DNA from 2 places in the Solibacillus sp. FSL W8-0372 genome. Region 2 is predicted to be linked to the other one. Evidence: riboswitches for the same ligand, from Rfam matches in the RefSeq annotation. Region 2 holds a riboswitch; the other holds the start of a gene.
What was found. Region 2 has a riboswitch for FMN ahead of ribE (riboflavin synthase). Riboswitches for the same ligand answer to the same signal wherever they lie in the genome.
Positions count from the first base shown of each region.

Region 1: linked by a shared signal. The riboswitch ahead of MKY13_RS05670 (ECF transporter S component) and the one ahead of ribE (riboflavin synthase) in region 2 are both predicted to bind FMN.

Region 1 is NZ_CP150204.1:1,174,686-1,178,112, reverse strand. It holds gene brnQ (branched-chain amino acid transport system II carrier protein) at 1-675, opposite strand, end outside; gene MKY13_RS05670 (ECF transporter S component) at 899-1,474, opposite strand; FMN riboswitch at 1,718-1,891, opposite strand; gene MKY13_RS05665 (hypothetical protein) at 2,000-3,217, opposite strand; gene sigX (RNA polymerase sigma factor SigX) at 3,214-3,427, opposite strand, start outside.
Region 2 is NZ_CP150204.1:1,975,038-1,978,464, reverse strand. It holds gene MKY13_RS09790 (transglutaminase-like domain-containing protein) at 1-939, opposite strand, end outside; FMN riboswitch at 1,140-1,274, shown strand; FMN riboswitch at 1,375-1,508, shown strand; gene ribE (riboflavin synthase) at 1,630-2,265, shown strand; gene ribB (3,4-dihydroxy-2-butanone-4-phosphate synthase) at 2,280-2,891, shown strand; gene ribE (6,7-dimethyl-8-ribityllumazine synthase) at 2,907-3,371, shown strand.

The sequences.
Region 1 (3,427 bases), 800 kb from region 2:
CTTTTTATCAGTAATACCCGTACGCTTGATGGCATGTATCACAACAATACCGAATGCTAGTGAAGCAAGTGCATCCATCGTATTGTAACCTTCTTTAAACCCTGTCATAAACGCCTCATTTATATACGCCCCAGCAGGCTCGACAAAATTGCCCATCGGCGAAAATAAACTAATTCCGATTAATACAAACAGAAAAACTAAAAATGCCGGCGTTAAATATTTGCCGATAATATCCATAATTTTCGCTGGATTTAATGAAAAGTAAAATACGATAGCAAAAAATACAAAACTAAACACTGCAAGCCATAATGTAATTTGTGATGGATCGATGAAAGGTTCGAAACCAACTACAAAAGGCACCGTAGCAGTACGAGGAATGGCAAAAAACGGTCCAATCGTTAAATACAATGCCAACGCAAATAGCAAACCAAATACCGGGTGTACTTTACTTGCTAAATCACGCAATCCATTGCTTCCAGATAAACCAATTGCAAGAATACCTAAAAACGGCAGCCCTATTGCCGTTACTAAAAAACCAATTAATGCAAGCCAATAATTCGTACCTGCTAATTGTCCCATTTGAATCGGGAAGATTAAATTTCCTGCACCAAAAAACATACCAAACAGCATTGTGCCAATAACTGCGTATGTTGAAAATGGTATTTTTTTCTCCATCGTCATCTCTCCTAAAGAAGTCATATCATGTTGGTCTTTTGACGAAATAGCCCGATTTTTCACAACAATGTACATTATGATAACAGTGAATTACTTTGAATTCAATAGCAATAATTATTCCCATATAACTTTATATACATATCCTAACAATCTTCTAGCAAATAAAAAGGAGTTATGTCATAAAATTAATTGTACATGACATAACTCCTCACTGTTTATTAAGTTAAGCTAAATATTGTCTGCGCTGTTGTTCAATCCATACACGCATTGAACGATAAATCATTGTCACGACAACTAGCATCATAATTCCTTTAACAATATTAAATGGTAAAATACCTAAAACTATCGTTTCATACATATCATATTCAAACCCTAGTAAATAAGTATACATCGGCAAGAACGCTACGTAGTTTAATATAGCCATCCCCAACGACATTACAACTGTTGAAACGACTAAGCCTGAAATCAACCCTTTTGCGGAAGGGAATTTTTTATAAATATAGTAAGCTGGTAAAATGAATAATACGCCTGTTGCAAAGTTTGCCATATGACCAACCGGAATTCCTTCTGGCGCCCCTGTATAAATCCAATCAAGTACATTCTTTACTAATTCAACAAGAATGCCCGCGACAGGTCCCATCGTAATCGCCGCAATTAATGCAGGAACATCACTAAAATCAATCTGCAAAAATACAGGAAACCAAGGTAATGGGAAGTTCAATAACATTAAAATGAACGAAATCCCACTTAGCATTGCGATAGTTACAAATGACCGTAACTTCAAAGTTCTCTTTTGCATAGAAATCTCTCCTCTTTGCTGATTCCATCTCGCAAGAAGAAAGGACGTATCAAATCATTCATGAAAAAACCCTTATGCAAAAAAGAGCATAAGGGAGAAATAGGCACACTTAAATAAAAGTCTACTCATGCCTTTGTAGTAACTTCCCTTAAATTTATGTATACGAAAGATATTTCGCTCATAATTAAGGAAATTATTAACGGTACTACAAAGCACGACATTTTCATAAAATGACGACCGTACCTTCACCTTCTCCCATCCAGACTATACTGTCGGCTTTGGAATTTCACCAAATCCTGCACACAAAAGTGGCTCGCGGGCTCGAAAAGTTTTCTGTAACGTCCTCCAATTAAATGGTCAGAGGTTACAACTTTAATTACCGCCGGTCGGGAATTACACCCTGCCCCGAAGATGAATCAATATGAAATTATGCAACAAAATACTTGTTACAATTTCTATTATATATATAAAAACGGAATTGTAAAGACCATTGCTTACAATTCCGAGTAAATTTATTTGAATTGATTAAAAATTATAGAACAATATATTTCCCGAAACTGGCTTCTCTAAAGGTTTCGTAAAGTCAAAGCCACTCCAATTTTCTTGCACAATTTGTTCAAATTTAATTTGCTTATCAAAACTTGAAGCCGTTAATAATAACCCTTCGATCATACGCATCACTTGAGCGGGATCATATTGTTCCAAATCAAGCGCTTGGTCGAATGTTACTGTTACAATATCCCCTTTATCTTCTACTGTTAACGAAACTCCAGGTAAAATGACTGTACGATATATATCATTGGCTTCGGTTGTCATATTATTTATCGCATCCGTTACGTTTGGGAAGGTCATTCGGAAGTTAGGACTTAAATAAACTGCCCCATCCCTCATTTGATACATAAAATAATTATATTGTGTTTGTTCACTTTTCAATGGTATTGACTGTCCCATTTCACCAACATGATCAAAATAAGCGATTTTTCCATTAGCATCTTCAATTTGTACTTCTTCATACGAATTGCCAAATGTATCTACAAGGGAACCGAAATAATTCGATAATGTAGCCGAACTTGTGTCATATCCGTGGTCCTCGGGTAATGTGTGAATAAGTTTATTTCCTTCTTCACGCAATTCGCCTTTTAACGGATGATACTCATTAAATCCAAGCATTTGCTCATCCAGCAATGGACTAAACGTTTTATAAAGCTCCAATGCTGTCGGTTTATCCGTGCCAAGCTTATCAACAACAACTTCATTAGGAATTAAAATACTCACAGGAACACTTTCTGCATCGTCCCCAGCAAGACCAATTTTGAATAAGGTCACGCCTTCAAGCTGGCTTTCATAAATTAAAGTTTGTTGACCTTGTGTATCCATTGAAAAATTAGAAATTGTCGCGGATTCACTTTTTGAAGTTGCATCTCCAGCCCTACTCATTTTGGCACTTTCTTCCGATTCTGTAGTCGCCATATCAAATGTATTTTCCATAGAGATAGACTGATCATTTCCTAAAAACTGTGCACCAATCAAAACTATAATAAATAAGGAAGCGATAGATACTAGAAGCGGCGCCCAGCGAATCCCTTTTTGCGTAGGCTGTTGTATTTGAGGCGGCTCTTCACTAAATGCTCCTTCATCCTTTAAACGATTAAATATTTCATCCTTTGTTCGATGATCGGTTACTTTTGGGGCCTGTTTTAGAAGTTGCTCCAGGTTCTCCTCATCCCAACGCTCCTTTTTCATAATGAATTCGCCTCCTTTCCATCTTGAGCTTCCAATAACTGTCTTAAATTTTTTAATGCCCGGTGCTGCGTCGTTTTTACTTTACCTGTGGTCCATCCTAATATATCAGCCGTTTCCTGTATCGAAAGTTCCTGAAGATAGCGCATAATAATCACCATTTTCTGATCCCCCGAGCATCGTTCCAATGCTAGCAGTAATCGGCTTAGTTCA
Region 2 (3,427 bases):
TAAATAATTATGCTGATTTTTATTAGGTTTTATCGATAAATTTTCCTGGTCAAACCGCACGTAGATCGGCTGCATGTATGGTACACATCCTTTTACTGCCTCGTAGCCCCAATAAAAAGGCTGACCGTCAATTTGAAAAGGCACGATGGGAGGATATTTCGAATCGACTATAGTTTGTTTATCCAGATCATTATATTTAGGGGAAAGATACAGCTCTGCATCATTGGAAAAAACAACTCGCTGCTGTTCTAATTGCCCGAAGTATGCGGTCCATTTTAATGTTCGAACATTACTGAATAAAAATTGAGTTTTTTTCTTCTTTTGAATATAGGCCATGCTGCAATCAACCGGAATCCAGCCCGTTTGTTCGTCAAAAAATTCGTTCCACACATGTGCATTCATCTTGCTGTTTGCCCAACTGCCTACAAGGGATCGGCACGGGATACCAATAGAACGGCAAAGGGAAGAAAACATAAAAGCATACTCGCCACAATCACCTTGCTTCGCCTCTAAAAAAGACTTGATGCCTCTCCCCTTAGGCGGGTACATATATTTAAAATGATTGACTACATAATGGAAAATTGCCTTCGCTTTTTCCATTGTCGATACAGCGCCAGCCGTTATTTCATGTGCTAGATTCCTCATCTGTTCATCCACAACAACAAGTGTGCCGCTGCGTAAATAAAATGCCTTTTCTTTATTCGTAAGTATTTTTTGTTCGTTTTGTTTATACGTATCGATGGAATAATTCATTTGAAACTGTTCATTTTCTTTTAAAGTAAAATAAAAGAGTTCATTGTTCCCGTCATCAATTACTTTTTCTTCAGGAGAATGAGTACAAATCACGTCAGGATGATCCATCGGTAAAGTAGTCCATATCCTTGTTATACCTTTATTTGAGTTATGATACGAATATGCTATATTGACAATGTTTTTCATTATAGACACCTTTTCTTTTCCTAGTTTTTAAAAAATTCTGGATATTTTTATATACGGATGCTCACCTTAAAAGTTTCATTTTAATTAACGGAATAGCAAGTTAGTAGAGGTAAATGGAATGATAGTTATGGAAGCAAGAAGGTCCGAAATGACTATTAGTATTCTAAATAATCTATGTTACAATAATTTTCAAATAAAATAATTTCCTTCGGGGTCGGGTGAAATTCCCAATCGACGGTGATGAGTTTAACTCTAAGCCCGTGAGCCGCTTTTTGCGTGCAGGATTTGGTGCAAGTCCAAAGCCGACAGTATAGTCTGGATAGGAGAAGGAATAGCAACGCATTTTTGAAAATTTGATTTAAAATGTGCTTTTTTGCTATACACTTTTCCCGTCGCACCTACGTGACGGGATTTTTTTATTGATCATTTTATATGAATTTCCTTCGGGGTCGGGTGAAATTCCCAATCGACGGTGATGAGTAAATCTCTAAGCCCGTGAGCCACTTTTGTGTGCAGGATTTGGTGCGAGTCCAAAGCCGACAGTATAGTCTGGATGGGAGAAGGAAGCAATATCATCAGTTTTTTGAAAAATGTAGTCAAAAGGCTTATTTGATGCTGCTAAATTTTCCTCTCATCGAACTCCGAATTCAATCGGGGTTCTTTTTTTACTTTTAAAAAGAGGTGAGTAGGATGTTTACAGGAATTATTGAAGAGTTAGGAACTGTGGAGCAGATTAGTCAGTCCACACAAACGATGGAATTAGCCATTCGCGCAAGTAAAATTTTAGAAGATGTAAAGCTCGGGGACAGCATTGCGGTGAATGGAGTTTGTTTAACGGTGAAACAATTTACGTCCAATTCATTTTTGGCGGATGTGATGCCTGAAACTGTTAAAGCAACAAGTATGCAACAATTGACTGTAGGCATGCATGTCAATTTGGAACGGGCAATGCTGGCGAACGGCCGTTTTGGCGGACATATTGTATCTGGCCATGTTGATGGTGTCGCAATCATACAGCGGAAAAGACCAGTTGCAAACGCGGTTTATGTAGATTTAGCGATGGACCGTAATTTAATTGCACAGTGTATCGAAAGAGGTTCTATTACAGTCGATGGCATAAGCTTAACGATTTTTAATATGACAGATACACTCGTTACCATTTCCTTAATCCCTCATACATACGAACAAACTGTGTTGGGCTATAAAAAGGCCGGGGATGTTGTGAATATTGAAACAGATTTGATCGGGAAATATGTGAAAAAGCATTTACAAAATCAAACGGCAAGTACGATTACACAGGATTTTCTGCAACGTACAGGGTTTTAAAGGAGTGGAAAAAGATGAATACGATTGATGAAGCAATTCAAGCATTAAAAAATGGTGAAATTATTATTGTTGCCGATGATGAAAATCGAGAAAACGAGGGTGACTTTCTCGTGCTGGGGGAATTTGCAACACCGGAAAATATTAACTTTATGGCCCTTCATGGGAGAGGGTTAATATGTACACCTATATCTCCAGCCATCGCTGAAAAACTATGTCTTCATCCAATGGTCCAAAGTAATACAGATACATATCAAACGGCTTTTACGATTAGTATCGATCATATTCACACAACGACAGGAATCAGTGCATTTGAACGTTCAGCAACGATATTGGCATTACTTGATCCAGCAGCGAAGCCGGAAGATTTCCACCGTCCTGGACATGTTTTTCCGCTCATTGCAAAACAAGGAGGCGTAATAGAGCGCTGTGGTCATACAGAGGCAGGGGTAGATCTTGCAAAATTATGCGGGTCGATGGAAGTGGCGGTCATCTGCGAAATTATGAATGAAGATGGTTCAATGGCGCGGATGCCACAGCTTGAAAAACTCGCACTAAAACATCAGCTGAAATTTATTACGATAGAAGATTTAGTTCAATATATAAAAATAAACACAATGGTTGTATAAGAAGGAGCAGATAAAATGGGTAAAACATTTGAAGCACAATTAGTAGGTACAGATTTAAAAATCGGAATCGTTGTCGGCCGGTTCAATGAATTTATTAATGATAAATTATTAAGCGGTGCAATTGATGGATTAAAAAGACACGGTGTAAATGAAGATAATATTGATACTGCCTGGGTACCAGGGGCATTTGAAGTACCCTTTATCGCAAAGAAAATGGCAGAAGCCAATAAGTATGATGCAGTAATCGGGTTAGGTACAGTCATTCGCGGATCAACAACACATTATGATTACGTATGCAATGAAGCAGCTAAAGGCATTGCCAAAGCGGGTTTGGATACTGGGGTACCGGTTATTTTCGGAATTGTCACAACTGAAAATATCGAGCAGGCAATTGAACGCGCAGGGACAAAAGCGGGGAATAAAGGATATGACAGTGCAATGTCTGCTATAGAAATGGCGAATTTAAATAAGATGTTTTAGTTTCATAAATAAAAGGGCTTTTCGGAAAAGATTCATTCAAATTTTCGAAAAGCCCT